One region of the Salipaludibacillus sp. CF4.18 genome, then DNA from elsewhere that is predicted to be linked to it. Evidence: riboswitches for the same ligand, from Rfam matches in the RefSeq annotation. Region 1 holds a riboswitch; each other region holds the start of a gene.
What was found. A riboswitch is a leader RNA that binds a small molecule or an ion and turns the genes downstream of it on or off. The one in region 1 is predicted to bind S-adenosylmethionine.
Positions count from the first base shown of each region.

Region 2: it holds a riboswitch for S-adenosylmethionine, as region 1 does, so the genes downstream of both, ACHABW_RS07885 (methionine biosynthesis PLP-dependent protein) here and msrA (peptide-methionine (S)-S-oxide reductase MsrA) in region 1, are expected to answer to the same signal.
Region 3: it holds a riboswitch for S-adenosylmethionine, as region 1 does, so the genes downstream of both, ACHABW_RS14270 (homoserine dehydrogenase) here and msrA (peptide-methionine (S)-S-oxide reductase MsrA) in region 1, are expected to answer to the same signal.

Region 1 covers NZ_JBIMEV010000067.1:4,373-9,197, forward strand. Annotated here, with positions in the region: gene ACHABW_RS22895 (FUSC family protein) at 44-1,105, opposite strand; gene msrA (peptide-methionine (S)-S-oxide reductase MsrA) at 1,237-1,701, opposite strand; SAM riboswitch class I at 1,795-1,920, opposite strand; gene ACHABW_RS22905 (nitroreductase family protein) at 2,226-2,783, opposite strand; gene ACHABW_RS22910 (FecCD family ABC transporter permease) at 2,839-3,864, opposite strand; gene ACHABW_RS22915 (FecCD family ABC transporter permease) at 3,861-4,825, opposite strand, start outside.
Region 2 covers NZ_JBIMEV010000008.1:111,794-116,618, reverse strand. Annotated here, with positions in the region: gene ACHABW_RS07900 (AzlC family ABC transporter permease) at 1-625, shown strand, start outside; gene ACHABW_RS07895 (AzlD domain-containing protein) at 615-923, shown strand; gene thiW (energy coupling factor transporter S component ThiW) at 1,216-1,689, opposite strand; TPP riboswitch at 1,803-1,916, opposite strand; SAM riboswitch class I at 2,202-2,317, shown strand; gene ACHABW_RS07885 (methionine biosynthesis PLP-dependent protein) at 2,420-3,541, shown strand; gene metC (cystathionine beta-lyase) at 3,541-4,704, shown strand; gene ACHABW_RS07875 (bifunctional homocysteine S-methyltransferase/methylenetetrahydrofolate reductase) at 4,719-4,825, shown strand, end outside.
Region 3 covers NZ_JBIMEV010000023.1:5,136-9,960, forward strand. Annotated here, with positions in the region: gene zupT (zinc transporter ZupT) at 12-821, shown strand; gene ilvD (dihydroxy-acid dehydratase) at 955-2,655, shown strand; SAM riboswitch class I at 2,910-3,048, shown strand; gene ACHABW_RS14270 (homoserine dehydrogenase) at 3,273-4,559, shown strand; gene secY (preprotein translocase subunit SecY) at 4,767-4,825, shown strand, end outside.

The sequences.
Region 1 (4,825 bases):
ATCGATTCTTCAAAACACTTAAATATAGGAACTATACCAAAAATTAACCCTGCTTTTTCTTCCGTTCCGGTGTTTCTCTTATCTTAAGATATTGATTTATTAATTTTTCAAGTCGCTCTAAATGAAAGGAATAGTCGGCGATGGAAGAAGCGATAATCATATGACGAAGTTTTTGTTCCTTACTTACATGGTAAAAACTCAGTACTTGGTCATAAAATTTATCTTTCTCTTTTAATATATCGTTTCGTGTATCTTGATGATTTTCTCTTATCTTACCTAAATACTTTAGCAATAAATATTCATGATATTTGATTAAATCTTCCAGCTGTTGGTCAAATAGATCATTTTCATCATCAACAGTCTCACTTTGAACATAGTGTTCCTCGATATTGTCTAAAAGCTGATTCCCCTCCTGTAAAACCTTCAGCATCTGGTTAAATACAATGATTTCTCTTGAGTTTAGATGCTTTGACTTGCCTAACTTTTCTCTTTCTTCATCGAACAATTTATATTGTTCTTCTAAATTTTTAAAATCTTTTTTAAAAGTCCGATTGATATCTTGGTATGCAGCCTCTGTCATTTCATTTGAAATAACAGTTCTCATTAATAATGACATATTTCTGAAAGCTGCATCGATACTTTGAATATAGTGTTTTTTATATTTTGGAGGAAATATCAATATATTTACAAGTATTGCAGTGCTAGTTCCGATCAAAATGACGAGAAGTCTTTCTAATGCAAAATATAAATCTTCACTTCCAGTCGCACTCATGATAGCGATAACCGTAACAAGGGTCAGCGGAATAGTAGTTTCCATTTTCAGCTTAATACTTAAAGAAATAATAAATATAATTACAAATCCAATAATAACCGGATTCTCCCCAAAAAAGTAGATGAAAAATAACGAAATAGAAGCACCTAATGAGTTTGTAATTACTTGGTCTGATAATTGCTTCCATGTACGATACACGGAAGGTTGAATAGCTAGTATTGCAGCTACCCCAGCAAAAACAGAGTTTTCCATGCCAAAAATAAGACAAATATAAATCGACAACGTAACTGCTAAACCCGTTTTCAAAATTCTCGGTCCAAAAGGAATACTTATCCCTCCCTCATTATTATGTTAGTATCCATTCCTTGATAGAAAATCCCAGTTTTTTGCTTGAGGGAATGATTCAGCTTTAATCTGATAAAGGAGAACAAGATCAACTGACTCATTCCCCCTTTTGAAGCTCTTTATATCCCACAAGCAACGACATTATTTTTTTGGAAGTACTTTTGATGATACTCCTCTGCTGGATAAAACGGTTGTAAAGGACTAAGTTCAGTGACAATCTCTTTACTGCCCAAGTCATTTAATTCGGCTTTTTTAGTGCTTGCAATTTCTAATTGCTGCCGGTTTTGAAAGAAAATCACAGAACGATATTGAGTTCCAATATCAATCCCTTGACGGTTACGCGTTGTCGGATTATGACATTCAAAAAACTTACTCACTAGCTCTTCATAAGATATTTTCCATGGATTATATAATACTTCAATTACCTCTGCATGACCAGTTGTGCCTGTTTTCACTTCTTCATAAGATGGATTCTCCACATGACCACCGGAATAGCCTACTTTTGTTGCTTCCACTCCGCGAATACTTTCAAAAAATGCTTCGACACCCCAAAAACAACCTGCTCCAAATACTACTTTTTCCATTCTAATTCGCCCCTTTTTGAGCGATAAATCTTCTCTCCATAAGAAAAACCTCTCTAAGTTTAAGAGAGGTTCTCGTATATGTATATACGATTACTCTCATCTTCCAAGGATCATTGTTAACGATCCTTGCAGGAATTGGCACCGTTTAAATCAATCGATCATTGATTTAATGGTTGCTGGGTATCAAAGGGCCTGTCCCTCCACCACTCTGGATAAGAAGTCTATCACTATATTTTTTTAATTAAATATCAGTGTAAATCATTTATGACTATTTATCAAGGGAAACATGGGGACGGTTCTGTGCTTCCTTTTTATTTGCAAGGTTACACGTATGGTTCCGGTCCGCTAGCCTCTATTCGACGAAAACAACAATCTCTAAAAAACCGATAATTTTATAGTTTGCTTATCTTGTGAAAGCATCCTGCTTTATTGCAGGAATGCCACCACGAGCTTATGTTTTTTTATCCTTAATACCAGAATTCCACTGAATCTACACATCAAATTGTTTTCCTGAACACCCTACTCTACTTGCCTTTGAAAACAGTAAATTTTTCTTCTATTGATGTCCGTGGCTTTGATGTAGGCATACTCTCAAAATAACCTAAATGTAAAAACCCAACAATTTTCTCGCCTGGTTGTACATCTAAAAGTTGATATACTTTCGGGTCGTATATATGTGGGTTTGTTTTCCAGACAACACCAAGCTCTTGTTCCCAAGCAAGCAATTGAAAGTTTTGAATTAAAGAGCTTACCGCGCCAAAGTTCTCCTCCCATTGCTTTTGTTGTGACTCTTCTTTCATCACAATAATAAGAAAAGCCGCTGGTTGACTCAAATAGTTTCTCCTATTTTCTTTGAGTTCTTCTGGTAAAGTATCAACTATTTCTTCAATAAACTTACTCTTTTCACCAGTAGGTACAAATATAAATCTCCAAGGCTCTCGTAGTCCATGGTTAGGTGCCCATACAGCATCTTTTAATAAATTCATTACTAACTCTTGTGAAACTTCTTTGTCTACATAACCACTCTTAATTGATCTCCGTTCGCGTATAACCTTTGCTATTGCAGATATTCTTTTCTCCATGTTTATCTCCCTTTCTAGCAAAATTTTAAAATACATTTAATGTCGTGTCATATCGTTATAAATTCTTACTTTCTTTACGCAAAAGATATAAAAAATAAGGTGCCCCTATTACTGCTACAACGATTCCAACAGGAATTTCCTTCGGTGGTATTAATCCTCGTCCAATTGAGTCGGCCACCACCACTAACAAAGAACCTGTCATTGCTGAAATAGGAATCAAAAACTTATGTTTAGCACCTACTAACTTTCTAGCCATATGAGGAGCGATTAGCCCAACAAAGCCAATGGAACCAATAGCTGCGACGCATGCAGCAGCTAGCGCAACTGCAATGAACAATAAAAGCAATCGAACACGCACTACCCTTAAACCTAACCCAATTGCTACATCATCACCAAAATTTAAAATATCAAGTTTGGTTACTAAAATCATCGACAAGGGTAGCAAAATGATAATCCAAGGGAAAACACCATAAATCTGTTCCCAGCTACTAGACCACAAACTACCAGTTAGCCAAATGAGAGCAGCATTTATTTCTAGTGGGAACTTAATCATAAAGTACTGAATCCCAGCATTACATAAAGCCCCAAGAGCAACTCCTCCCAGTGCTAACGTGGTCGGCTGCATCCCTTGTTTATAAACTAAGAGATAAAGGATAAGTGCAATGATCAGTGCTCCAGAAAATGCAGCAAGCGGTAAAACAAAAGTAGGTGAATTTTGAAAAAGGATGATAACCACAACCGCACCCAGCCCTGCCCCTTTTGTAATGCCGATGACGTCAGGTGATGCCAAAGGATTTCGAATAATGCCTTGTAAAATCGTACCCGACACAGATAAACCTGCCCCAACAAGAAGCGCTAAAACGATTCTGGGAATTCGATATTTTTCAATAAGAAATGTATCCATCTCTGTCCCTGTCCCTATTAACACAGCTAATACATCTAAAGGATGAATAAAAACAGCACCTATCCCTGTACTTAAGATAGAAAATATAATAATTGCTACAGGCAAGATAATAAACAGCCATTTAGGCGTTATACGTTTTATTCTAGTAATATCCTTGTCCACTTCGTCTTTTATCATGATAAATTCCTCCCTCTTTTTATTAAGTAAAAAAAGAAAGGAGCACCTACTAGTGCTGTCACAATTCCAACGGGTGATTCATATGGAAACGATATAAAACGTGCAACAATATCCGCATAAATAAGGAGTATAGCTCCAAATAACGCGGAAAAAGGCAAAATCCATCGATAATCTATACCTACAAGATTCCTTGTAATATGGGGTACAATTAATCCTACAAAACCAATAGGACCCGCAATGGAAACAGAAGACCCTGCTAAAATAACAACGAGTAACCCTGAAAGCACGCGTATCCAACCAGTATTTTGTCCCAAACTACTCGCAACATCATCTCCAAGATTCAATACATTAATAGAACTAGCTAATAAAAAAGATCCGATTATCCCTAGAAGAACCCAAGGGGAAATGATTCTTACATCCTGCCAGCTTGTACTATCTACTGAACCCGCTAACCAAAAAAGAATTCCTTCTGTCGTATCCTCGTTAAATATAATGAGTCCCTCGGTTATTGCCGATAGAAAAAAGTGAATAGAGATTCCAGCTAAGGCTAATTTGACAGGTGTCATTCCCTCTCCGGAAGAACCTAAGTAATAAACTAACATTCCTCCCAAAGCTGCTCCTAAAAAAGCAAAATAAACCATCGAATATGGTGAAATTCCTGTCAAGAAAATGGAAGAGGCCACAACTACAAAAGAAGCTCCTGCATTAATTCCAAAAATTTGTGGAGACGCAAGGGGATTCCGGGTGATTGCTTGCATGATCGCGCCCGCTATAGCTAAACTTGCTCCAATAAGACATGCAATAATAGCTCTTGGTAAACGAATAGTTTGCGCAATTAAATGCTCTTTTGTTAGCTCAGCAATAAAAAAAGATTCGATCAAATGAGTAAAACGTACATCTGCCATACCAATGGATGTACTAATCAAAATTCCAACGACAAGGATGAAGATCCCTATAACAA
Region 2 (4,825 bases), on a different contig from region 1:
ATTAGCGAAATCTTTTTTTATTCCAGAGGCCGTGATTTTACTCATGTCTCTCGTTATTTTTGCAGGGGCAAGTCAATTCATTGGTATTAACCTAATTATCGCAGGGGTTGCATACTGGGAAATCATTATTACGACGTTTATTTTGAACCTTCGTCACTTTTTGATGACGGCTTCATTATCACAGCGTTTGCCAAAGTGGACATCCAATAAAGAATTAGCATTGCTCTCTTTTGGGGTAACCGATGAGACATTTAGTGTTTCGTCGTCGCAACGGGAACGAGTGCTCCAACCTTCCTTTGTTATAGGAATAAATCTTATTGCTTTTTTAGCTTGGAATGTTGGGACTTGGGCTGGTGTTTTTTTAGCTATGGGTCTTCCGGCATCGATTCAAAATAGTATGGGCATCGCTCTTTATGCGATGTTCATAGGATTACTGGTGCCTAGTTTAAAAGAATCAAATCCGATCGTAGTTATAGTAGGAATAGCGATTGTGATTAATGCGGTGTTGTACTGGGTCATTCCAATAGAGTTTTCCACTGGCTGGATGATCATCATTACAACGATCCTAACAGCTACTATCGGAGTTTGGTTATTCCCGAAAGAGGAAGGTGAAGATGATGAGTGAGATGATTCTTCTAGTTCTCGCAATGGGCTTAGTGACGTATTTACCAAGGATGCTTCCAATGGTTTTTCTGAAAAATATGAAACTAGCTTCTCCTGTGAAGCGATTTTTGGAATTTGTACCATATGCAGTACTGGCCAGTCTTATTTTTCCGGGGATATTGTATTCGGTAGAGAATGTACCTTCAGCCATCATCGGGGCATCAACATCCATTGTACTTGCGTTCTTTCGCTTTAACCTCGTCCTTATAGTGATGGGCGGCATAGCAGGGGTTTGGATAACAGATATGATCTTTTTTTAAATGGCTGAAAGATGCTGGATTGGTTATGAGTAATTTAGCAATCATAAATGCGCCACTTCGGGTCCAGATATTCGCACAGACTGATTTTAAATTACAAACCGTGTAGCATCCTACGTATAAACAGTAGGTGCTACACAGCCGGCCGAAGCGAAGGTTTCTCTCACTTCAAAGGATCTTTTTTTTAGAGAATTTATAAAATTTGCAGCTTCCACCGCCATCTTAGCATCAAGGGAAACCCACCCTTGATACTAAGATGGCGGTGGAAGCTGACGCTGTATTTAATAAAAGACGGCTATGCCGTTTTTCTTATTCTACTTAACACTAATAAAGCTAGAGCTGCACCGGCGATACTACTAATCAAGAATCCGGGAATAAAAAAGAAAACACCTGCAGCTTGACCAAGGAATAGTTGGGCAATAGGAACAGCCAGAAGAGAACCGATTATTCCCGTTCCAATAATTTCGCCAACAGCAGCCATCGACTTTTTCTTTGTCCAACGATAGGCGAGACCAGCTAATAAAGCACCGGCCATCCCACCTGGAAAAGCAAGAAGAGTTCCGAGACCAAGCATATTACGTATTAAACCAATAGCGAATGCAATGACTATGGCTGGTCCGGGACCCAGTAAAACGGCAGCAATTACATTGACTGCATGTTGGATAGGATAAGCTCTAGCTACACCTGCCGGAAACCAAATAAATGCGGCCCCTACGATTCCAATAGCGATGAGCATCGCCATTAATGTTAATTTGTGTGTGCGATTCATTGTGTTATTTCCCCCTTATAAAATATAAAAATGAATAAAGACATAAAAAAAGCCAAGTCCCCTCCATTTAATGAAAGGACCTGGCCTTGGTCACGAAGTTGATAAAGATACGATCTCATTTATCACTACTTTCCTCCGCTGGTTTAAACCAGGTCAGGTTCAAAAGAGTTAAAAGGTTTGATTCACCTTTCTCTCAGCCCACCTTATGGGCACCCCTAGTAGTATGTATTAATTTCCCTTGATTGTAACAAACCTTAAGCTGATGTCAACCGTCTGTGTTAACGAATGTCATCATTTTAGACCTTCATGGAGTCCTTTAATATAACAACTAACAACAACCATTTATTTTTAAACAAACGATCATTGTTAAATTATCTGAAAGTAAAAGAGATCAAAGTTCTACCGGAAGTTAAGATTGTCTATCTTCTGGACCAGAAAAAAATATTGCATTCTTTTCCCGTATGCTATAGAATAGATTCAATGACCTAATAAAAATTAAATATTCAGATACATTCTTATTGTGAGAGATGGAGGGAAAGGCCCTTTGAAGTCTCAGCAACCAGCTGCGAGTAATTGTCCGTGGTCAGGTGCTAATTCCTGCAAGCCAAGGTGCTTGCAAAGATAAGAAGAAGACCTTACATATACATCCAAAACCTTCTTCTTATTTAAAAATAAGAAGAAGGTTTTTTTGATTGCAGTAAGTATTAGTTTAGAGGAGGTATCGGTGTCCATGGACCGTAAAGAAATTGAAACAGCGCTCGTTCAGATCGGAAACAGAAGTGAAACAACAACAGGTGCAGTTAGCGCGCCTATTTATTTCTCAACAGCATACCGCCATGAAGGCATTGGACAGTCGACAGGATATGATTATTCTAGGACTGGCAACCCAACTAGACATATTTTAGAAGAGGCAATTGCCAAATTAGAAGGTGGAGACAGGGGTTTTGCCTGTTCCTCAGGAATGTCAGCAATTCAAATTGTTCTCTCCCTATTTGAAAGTGGAGATGAAATTATAGCATCAAGTGATTTATACGGGGGAACGTACCGACTGTTTGAAGGAAGCTGGCGTCGCTGGGGGCTGAGCTTTCAATATGGTGATGCAAGACACGTCGAGGAGTTCCGTTCTAAAATAACAGATAAAACGAAAGCTTTATACATTGAAACGCCGACAAACCCGCTTATGCAAGAAGCGGACTTAGCAGCGTTTAATAAACTTGCAAAGGAATTTAACCTTCTGCTCATTGTAGATAATACATTTTATACTCCGCTCATCCAGCGCCCTATTGAAGAAGGTGCGGACATAGTTATTCACAGTGCTTCAAAATACCTATCAGGTCATAATGATGTGATTGCCGGCTTGATCGTAGGAAAAGGAGAAAAACTGTGTGAAGATCTTTTCTATTACTTTAATAGCATTGGTCCGATTCTGTCACCTTTAGATTCCTGGCTCGTAATCAGAGGCATGAAAACATTGGCTCTTCGTATGGATAAACATGAGCAAAATGCAAAAGAGATCACTGAATTTTTACACGAGCACCCACTAGTGGATGATGTTATCTACCCAGGGCGCGGGGGCATGCTGTCTTTTCGGATTCAAGATGAATCTTATGTGAACCCATTCCTGCAAAACTTATCTTTGATTACCTTTGCAGAAAGCTTGGGTGGGGTTGAAAGCTTAATGACTTATCCGGCGACACAAACACATGCGGATGTGCCGGAAGAACTTCGCACCAAGCTCGGAGTTTGCAATCGACTTTTAAGATTCTCAGTAGGTGTTGAATCAGCTCGAGATTTAATTGCTGATTTAGAGCAAGCTTTTCAAGCAGTTACAGCTAGTCAGGGGGAGAAATAATGAAAAATGATTCTTTAGAATATAGTCTGCAAACACGAATTTTACATCATAAACATAAAACAGACCCTACAAACGGTGCTGTCAGTGTGCCGATTCAGCATGCATCGACATTCCATCAAGAGGGACTGGACTCGTTCGGTAAATACGATTATGCAAGATCGGGGAATCCGACTAGAGAGGCTTTGGAGGATACCATTGCTCAATTGGAAAATGGAACAGCTGGATTTGCTTTTGCCTCAGGAATGGCGGCGATCTCCACGACGTTTATGATGCTGTCTTCGGGCGACCATCTGGTCATCACGGAAGATGTTTATGGCGGGACATTCCGGTTTACGACAGAAGTACTTACAAAACTAGGTATTGAGCATACATTTGTAGACATGACAAAGGTTGAGGAAGTAAAACAAGCAATTCAACCGAATACAAAAATGATCTACATTGAGACACCATCAAATCCAACGATGAAAATTACACCAATCAAAGCGATTGTTGATCTTGCCAAGGAAAGTGGTAGTTTAACAGTTTTAGATAATACGTTTATGACGCCGGTTTTACAGCGTCCGTTAGATCTTGGTGTGGATGTAGTTGTTCATAGCGCTACGAAATTTATTGGCGGACACAGTGACGTTATTGCAGGTTTAGCAGTAGTGAAAGATTCCGCTTTAGCAGAAAAACTAGGCTTTTTACAAAACAGCTTTGGCGCAGTTTTAGGACCTCAGGATTGCTGGTTGATTCTTCGTGGAATGAAAACGATGCACACGAGAATGGAGGCTTCGACAAAAACAGCGGCAGAGATTGCGCAATGGTTGACGACTCATCCAGCAGTGAAACATGTGTATTATCCCGGTTTGAAAGATCACCCTGGCTTTGATCTTCACCAGGCTCAATCTGATAGTCCCGGTGCCGTTCTTTCGTTTGAATTAGTGGATAGAGAAGCAGTAAAAAAGGTTGTTGATGCGATTGAGATACCTGTTTTTGCAGTAAGTCTCGGTGCAGTCGAATCTATTCTTTCTTATCCTGCTCTTATGTCCCATGCCGCGATGCCAGCGCATGAAAGAGAAAAACGAGGAATCTCAGATGGCTTGCTCCGTCTTTCTGTCGGATTGGAAAAATCAGAAGATTTAATAAAAGACTTTGATCAAGCCTTTAATCAAACGCTATGAGAGGAGATGGTGACATGGAATTCCTAGAAAAAATAAAGAATAATATTCTTGTAGGTGATGGTGCAATGGGAACGTTGCTCTATCAACATGGAGCGGACGGTTGCTTTGAAGAGTTGAACAT
Region 3 (4,825 bases), on a different contig from region 1:
GAGGAAATAAGATGGACGGCGATGTATTATTTGCACTTGGACTAACGCTAGTGGCCGGTCTAGCAACGGGAATTGGCAGCTTACTTGCCTTTTTTGCGAAAAGAACAAATACAAAATTTTTATCATTTACTCTCGGGTTTTCAGCAGGGGTAATGATTTATGTTTCAATGGTGGAAATCTTTTTTAAAGCGAGGGAATCGCTTGTCGGTGCGTTGGGGGAACAGCCTGGAAGTTGGGCGACCGTAGCCGGTTTTTTTGGCGGAATGATCGTCATTGCAATTATTGATCAATTAATCCCGAAGCAAGGGAATCCTCATGAAGTAAAGAAAGTGGAAGAAATGAGTACACGGACACTGCCAGCGGATAACGCGGATCTTTTAAAAATGGGGACATTTACGGCGTTAGCGATTGCCATCCATAACTTTCCTGAAGGGATAGCAACATTCACCGCTGCCTTGCAGGATCCTGGATTAGGGGTAGCAATAGCAATAGCGATTGCCATTCATAATATCCCTGAAGGTGTCGCAATTTCAGTCCCGATTTATTATGCTACCGGCGATAAGAAAAAAGCATTTAAATTGTCCTTTTTATCTGGCTTAGCTGAGCCGCTCGGAGCGATAGTAGCTTTTTTAATACTGATGCCTTTCTTGAATGATGTCCTTTTCGGTATCATTTTTGCCGGGGTTGCGGGTATCATGATTTTCATTTCACTTGATGAATTATTACCAGCTGCAAAAAAGTATGATGAAACACATCTTCCTATTTATGGACTCATGTCAGGAATGGCTGTCATGGCAATAAGCTTGTTGTTGGTGATCTAAAAGGACATAATTCTGTCAAAATTAAAATTGTTTTCAGAAAACTCATTGCGTTGATGTGCTGAAATGCGTATGATAATGAATATAGAAAAGATAATCTAACAATGGTTTGAAACATATTGAAAGGGTGGAAATAATGAGTGAGAAAAAGGATTTACGGATACGAAGTAAAGTAATAAGTGAAGGCGTGAATAGAATGCCGAACCGATCTATGCTTCGAGCAGTCGGTTTTACAGACGAAGATTTCAAAAAACCTATGATTGGCATTGCTAGTACATGGAGTGAGGTAACGCCATGTAATGTACATATTGATGAGTTGGCTCGTCATGCCAAGACAGGTGCTTCCGATGGAGGAGGCGCTCCGATGATTTTCAATACGATTACTGTTGCTGACGGAATTGCAATGGGTCATGAAGGAATGAACTATTCGCTTCCGAGTAGAGAAGTTATCGCAGATTCAATTGAGACAGTAGTTGGAGCAGAACGATTGGATGGCATCGTAGCTATCGGTGGTTGTGATAAAACAACGCCAGCCTGTGTAATGGCAATGGGAAGATTAAATCTACCGTCAGTTTATGTATATGGTGGAACTATTCAGCCAGGGAAACATAACGGAGAAGACATCGATATCGTTTCTTCTTTTGAAGCAGTCGGAAAACATCAATCAGGATTAATTGACGATGAAGAGCTTCATAAAGTGGAATGTAGTGCATGTCCAGGGGCAGGAGCCTGTGGCGGCATGTACACTGCGAACACGATGGCATCCGCAGTAGAAGCTTTAGGAATGAGTATTCCGGGATCTTCCTCTACACCTGCAATAAATGATTACAAGAAGCAAGAATGTTTACAAGCTGGAGAATTGGTCGTTCAATTACTTGAAAAAGATATCTATCCTAGAGATATCATGACAAAAGAAGCTTTTGAAAATGCTATTACCGTAGTTATGGCACTTGGTGGTTCTACAAATGCGTTATTACATTTAACTGCAATGGCTCATTCAGCGGGCGTTAAATTGGAATTGGATGATTTTGAAAGAGTCCGAAAGAATGTTCCTCACCTTGCCGACCTAAAGCCAAGTGGAAAATATGTCATGCAAGATCTTTATGAGGTTGGAGGAGTTCCAGCTGTCATGAAATTATTGCTTGAGCACGGTCTACTTCACGGTGATTGCTTAACTGTAACAGGCAAGACGATTGCAGAAAACTTAGCGGAAGCTCCTGCGCTTAAAGAAGGACAAGTTATCATCCGTCCGTTTGATAATCCTATTAAACCAGACGGTCCGCTTGTTGTATTACGTGGAAACCTTGCTCCAGAAGGGGCAGTAGCTAAAATGTCCGGTCAAAAAATTAGTCGTTTTGAAGGACCGGCGAAAGTTTATGACAGTGAAGCAGATGCTACTACTGCCATTGAAGCGAACGAAATTCAAGCTGGAGACGTTCTTGTTATTCGTAACGTAGGTCCAAAAGGCGGCCCTGGTATGCCAGAAATGCTTTCTATTACAGCGATGATCGTTGGTAGAGGTCTTAACGGTAAAGTCGCACTTATGACAGATGGTCGCTTCTCAGGTGGATCGCACGGGTTTGTTATTGGTCATATTGCTCCGGAAGCCTTTGTAGGAGGTCCAATCGGATTGCTGCAAAATGGAGATATCGTTACGATTGATAGCGAGACGCAAGAAGTAAACTTTAAAATTACGAATGAAGAACTAGGACGCAGAAAAGCGGCTTGGACACAGCCTGCTTTAAAGTATAAGCATGGTATTCTAGCCAAGTATGCAAAATTAGTTTCATCATCTGCTAAAGGTGCAGTAACTGATTTGGATCTAGATAAATTGTAAAAAAGAGGTAGAGGCTGTGAATCATCGCAGCCTCTTTTTTTGTGCGTTAAAATTGGTTTGGTAGTTGGGCAAATGATTGTGTTGGGCTTGGAAATGAATGGGTGAGGTGCTGAAATGAGTGCGTTAGGTAGTGAAATGAACAGGTAAGGTGCTAAAATGATTGCGTTGCGCGTTGCGTGGAAATGCAACCATTAAAATTGCTTTTGACAAGCATACACTAGAGTGATAAAGTATTCTTACAACTTCAAATATTCAACTTATCATGAGTGGTGGAGGGACTGGCCCTATGAAACCCAGCAACCGGTATGAAGACGCATGAATGTGTGATGTCTTTAAATACAAGGTGCTAATTCCTGCAAGGGATTCTTATTAGAATGCTTTGGGAGATGAGGAAATGTAATTGTTTTTTAAGTTACGCATCTTCCAAACTCCCTTCATTAAATTGATAGGGAGTTTTATTAATTTACGTAGAATTATTTTGATTCGAGAAATTAGCGTGTACGACATTTATTTTATTTATGTAAACAAACACTGTTTTATGAAGAAAATTATGTATTGTATCTTTCTCATTTTTAAATAGAGATGTATACAATTCAACATTGGGAGGGAATATTCACATGAGCAAAGCTGTGAAAAAACTAGCAATCATAGGGTTCGGAACTGTTGGAAGTGGGGTTTATGAAACTCTGATAGAGCAAAGAAACAAGTTGGAAAGGCTAATTGGCGGTCCTTATAGTATTCCGGTTGTTTTAGTGAAAGATGCTAGTAAGGTAAGAGAACTAGGCGATAACACAGAAGTCACAGATAATTTTCAAGCGATTATCGATCGTGAAGATTTAGATGTGGTTGTAGAAGCTTCCCCTGACGCTGAGATCGCTTATCCATATGTGAAAGCTTTATTACAGCAAGGGGTTTCCGTGATAACGGCTAATAAAGAGCTGGTGGCTAAATATGGGGAAGAATTGTTGACGCTGGCTAGAAGTAATCATTGCCGGTTATTTTTCGAGGCAGCAGTGGCAGGCGGAATCCCAATCTTAACGAGTATTCGTCATACCTTAAAATCAAATGTTTTAGAAAAAGTTGAAGGTATTCTAAACGGCACGTCAAACTTTATTCTAACTAAAATGCGTAAAGAAGGGACTTCCTTTGAGACTGCACTAGAAGAAGCGCAAGCTCATGGGTACGCGGAAGCAGTCCCTGATAAAGATGTGGACGGATGGGATGCGTATTTTAAAACACAGATTTTAAGTCATTGGATATACGGTGTCGCTCCGAATTGGCAGACTGAAAAACCAAAGGGAGTCCGAGGTGTAAACGTGAATGACTTATTAATTGCAGAAACTTTCGGTGGACGAATTAAACACGTTGCTTCATTAGAAAAAAGTAAGGACAAAGTATCGGCATGTGTAGAGCCAAGATTTGTGCTATCTGATCACGCTTTGTATGGGGTAGAGGGTGTCAACAATGGCATTCACGTTCAAGGGAACATCGTAGGTTCCTTGCTTTTTCAAGGTCCGGGAGCAGGTAAGTTTCCTACAGCAAGTGCCGTTGTCGAGGATTTGATAAATTTCTGGACAGGTACAAGTGAAGAAGAACCGGTATCCGGAATCGAATTCGAAAAAATGATTTTATCTCATTCTGAGGATGATAGTGTTGTTGAACCGCTGAAAGCATGGCTTTTAACCGGAGAAAAACTTGGACCGCAGTTAGAAAATCAGTTTACAGTGAATTATATTTCTAAAGTATCAAGAGTGGATGGGCGTGAAGGGATTGTCATAACCGGAGACAATAAAGCCATAGAAGAATTATTCACTTGCTTAAATGATACGGTAGTAGCCTATCCTCTTTCCGGAGATCATACAGAAGTCTTTCCACTTTCTATAGCTCAAACAAAAGTGTCCTAAATACTGGAAGTAAAAGTTTTTTATGTGAAGGGTCCAAGAAAGTCTCTTTCGACTAATTGGGCCCTTAAAAGCTTCCTTTATATTAAAGGTACGGTATAAAAATAATATAAAAGTAAGGGCTTTCAAAAAAATGCTCTATTTTTCTGATTATTGTGGTATTCTTTAATAGGAAGTTATACATAATTTATAGGGTTGAGGTGTATATTTATGTTTAGAGTAATTAAGAACATGATGAGTATTAGTGATTTGCGTAACAAAATCTTTTT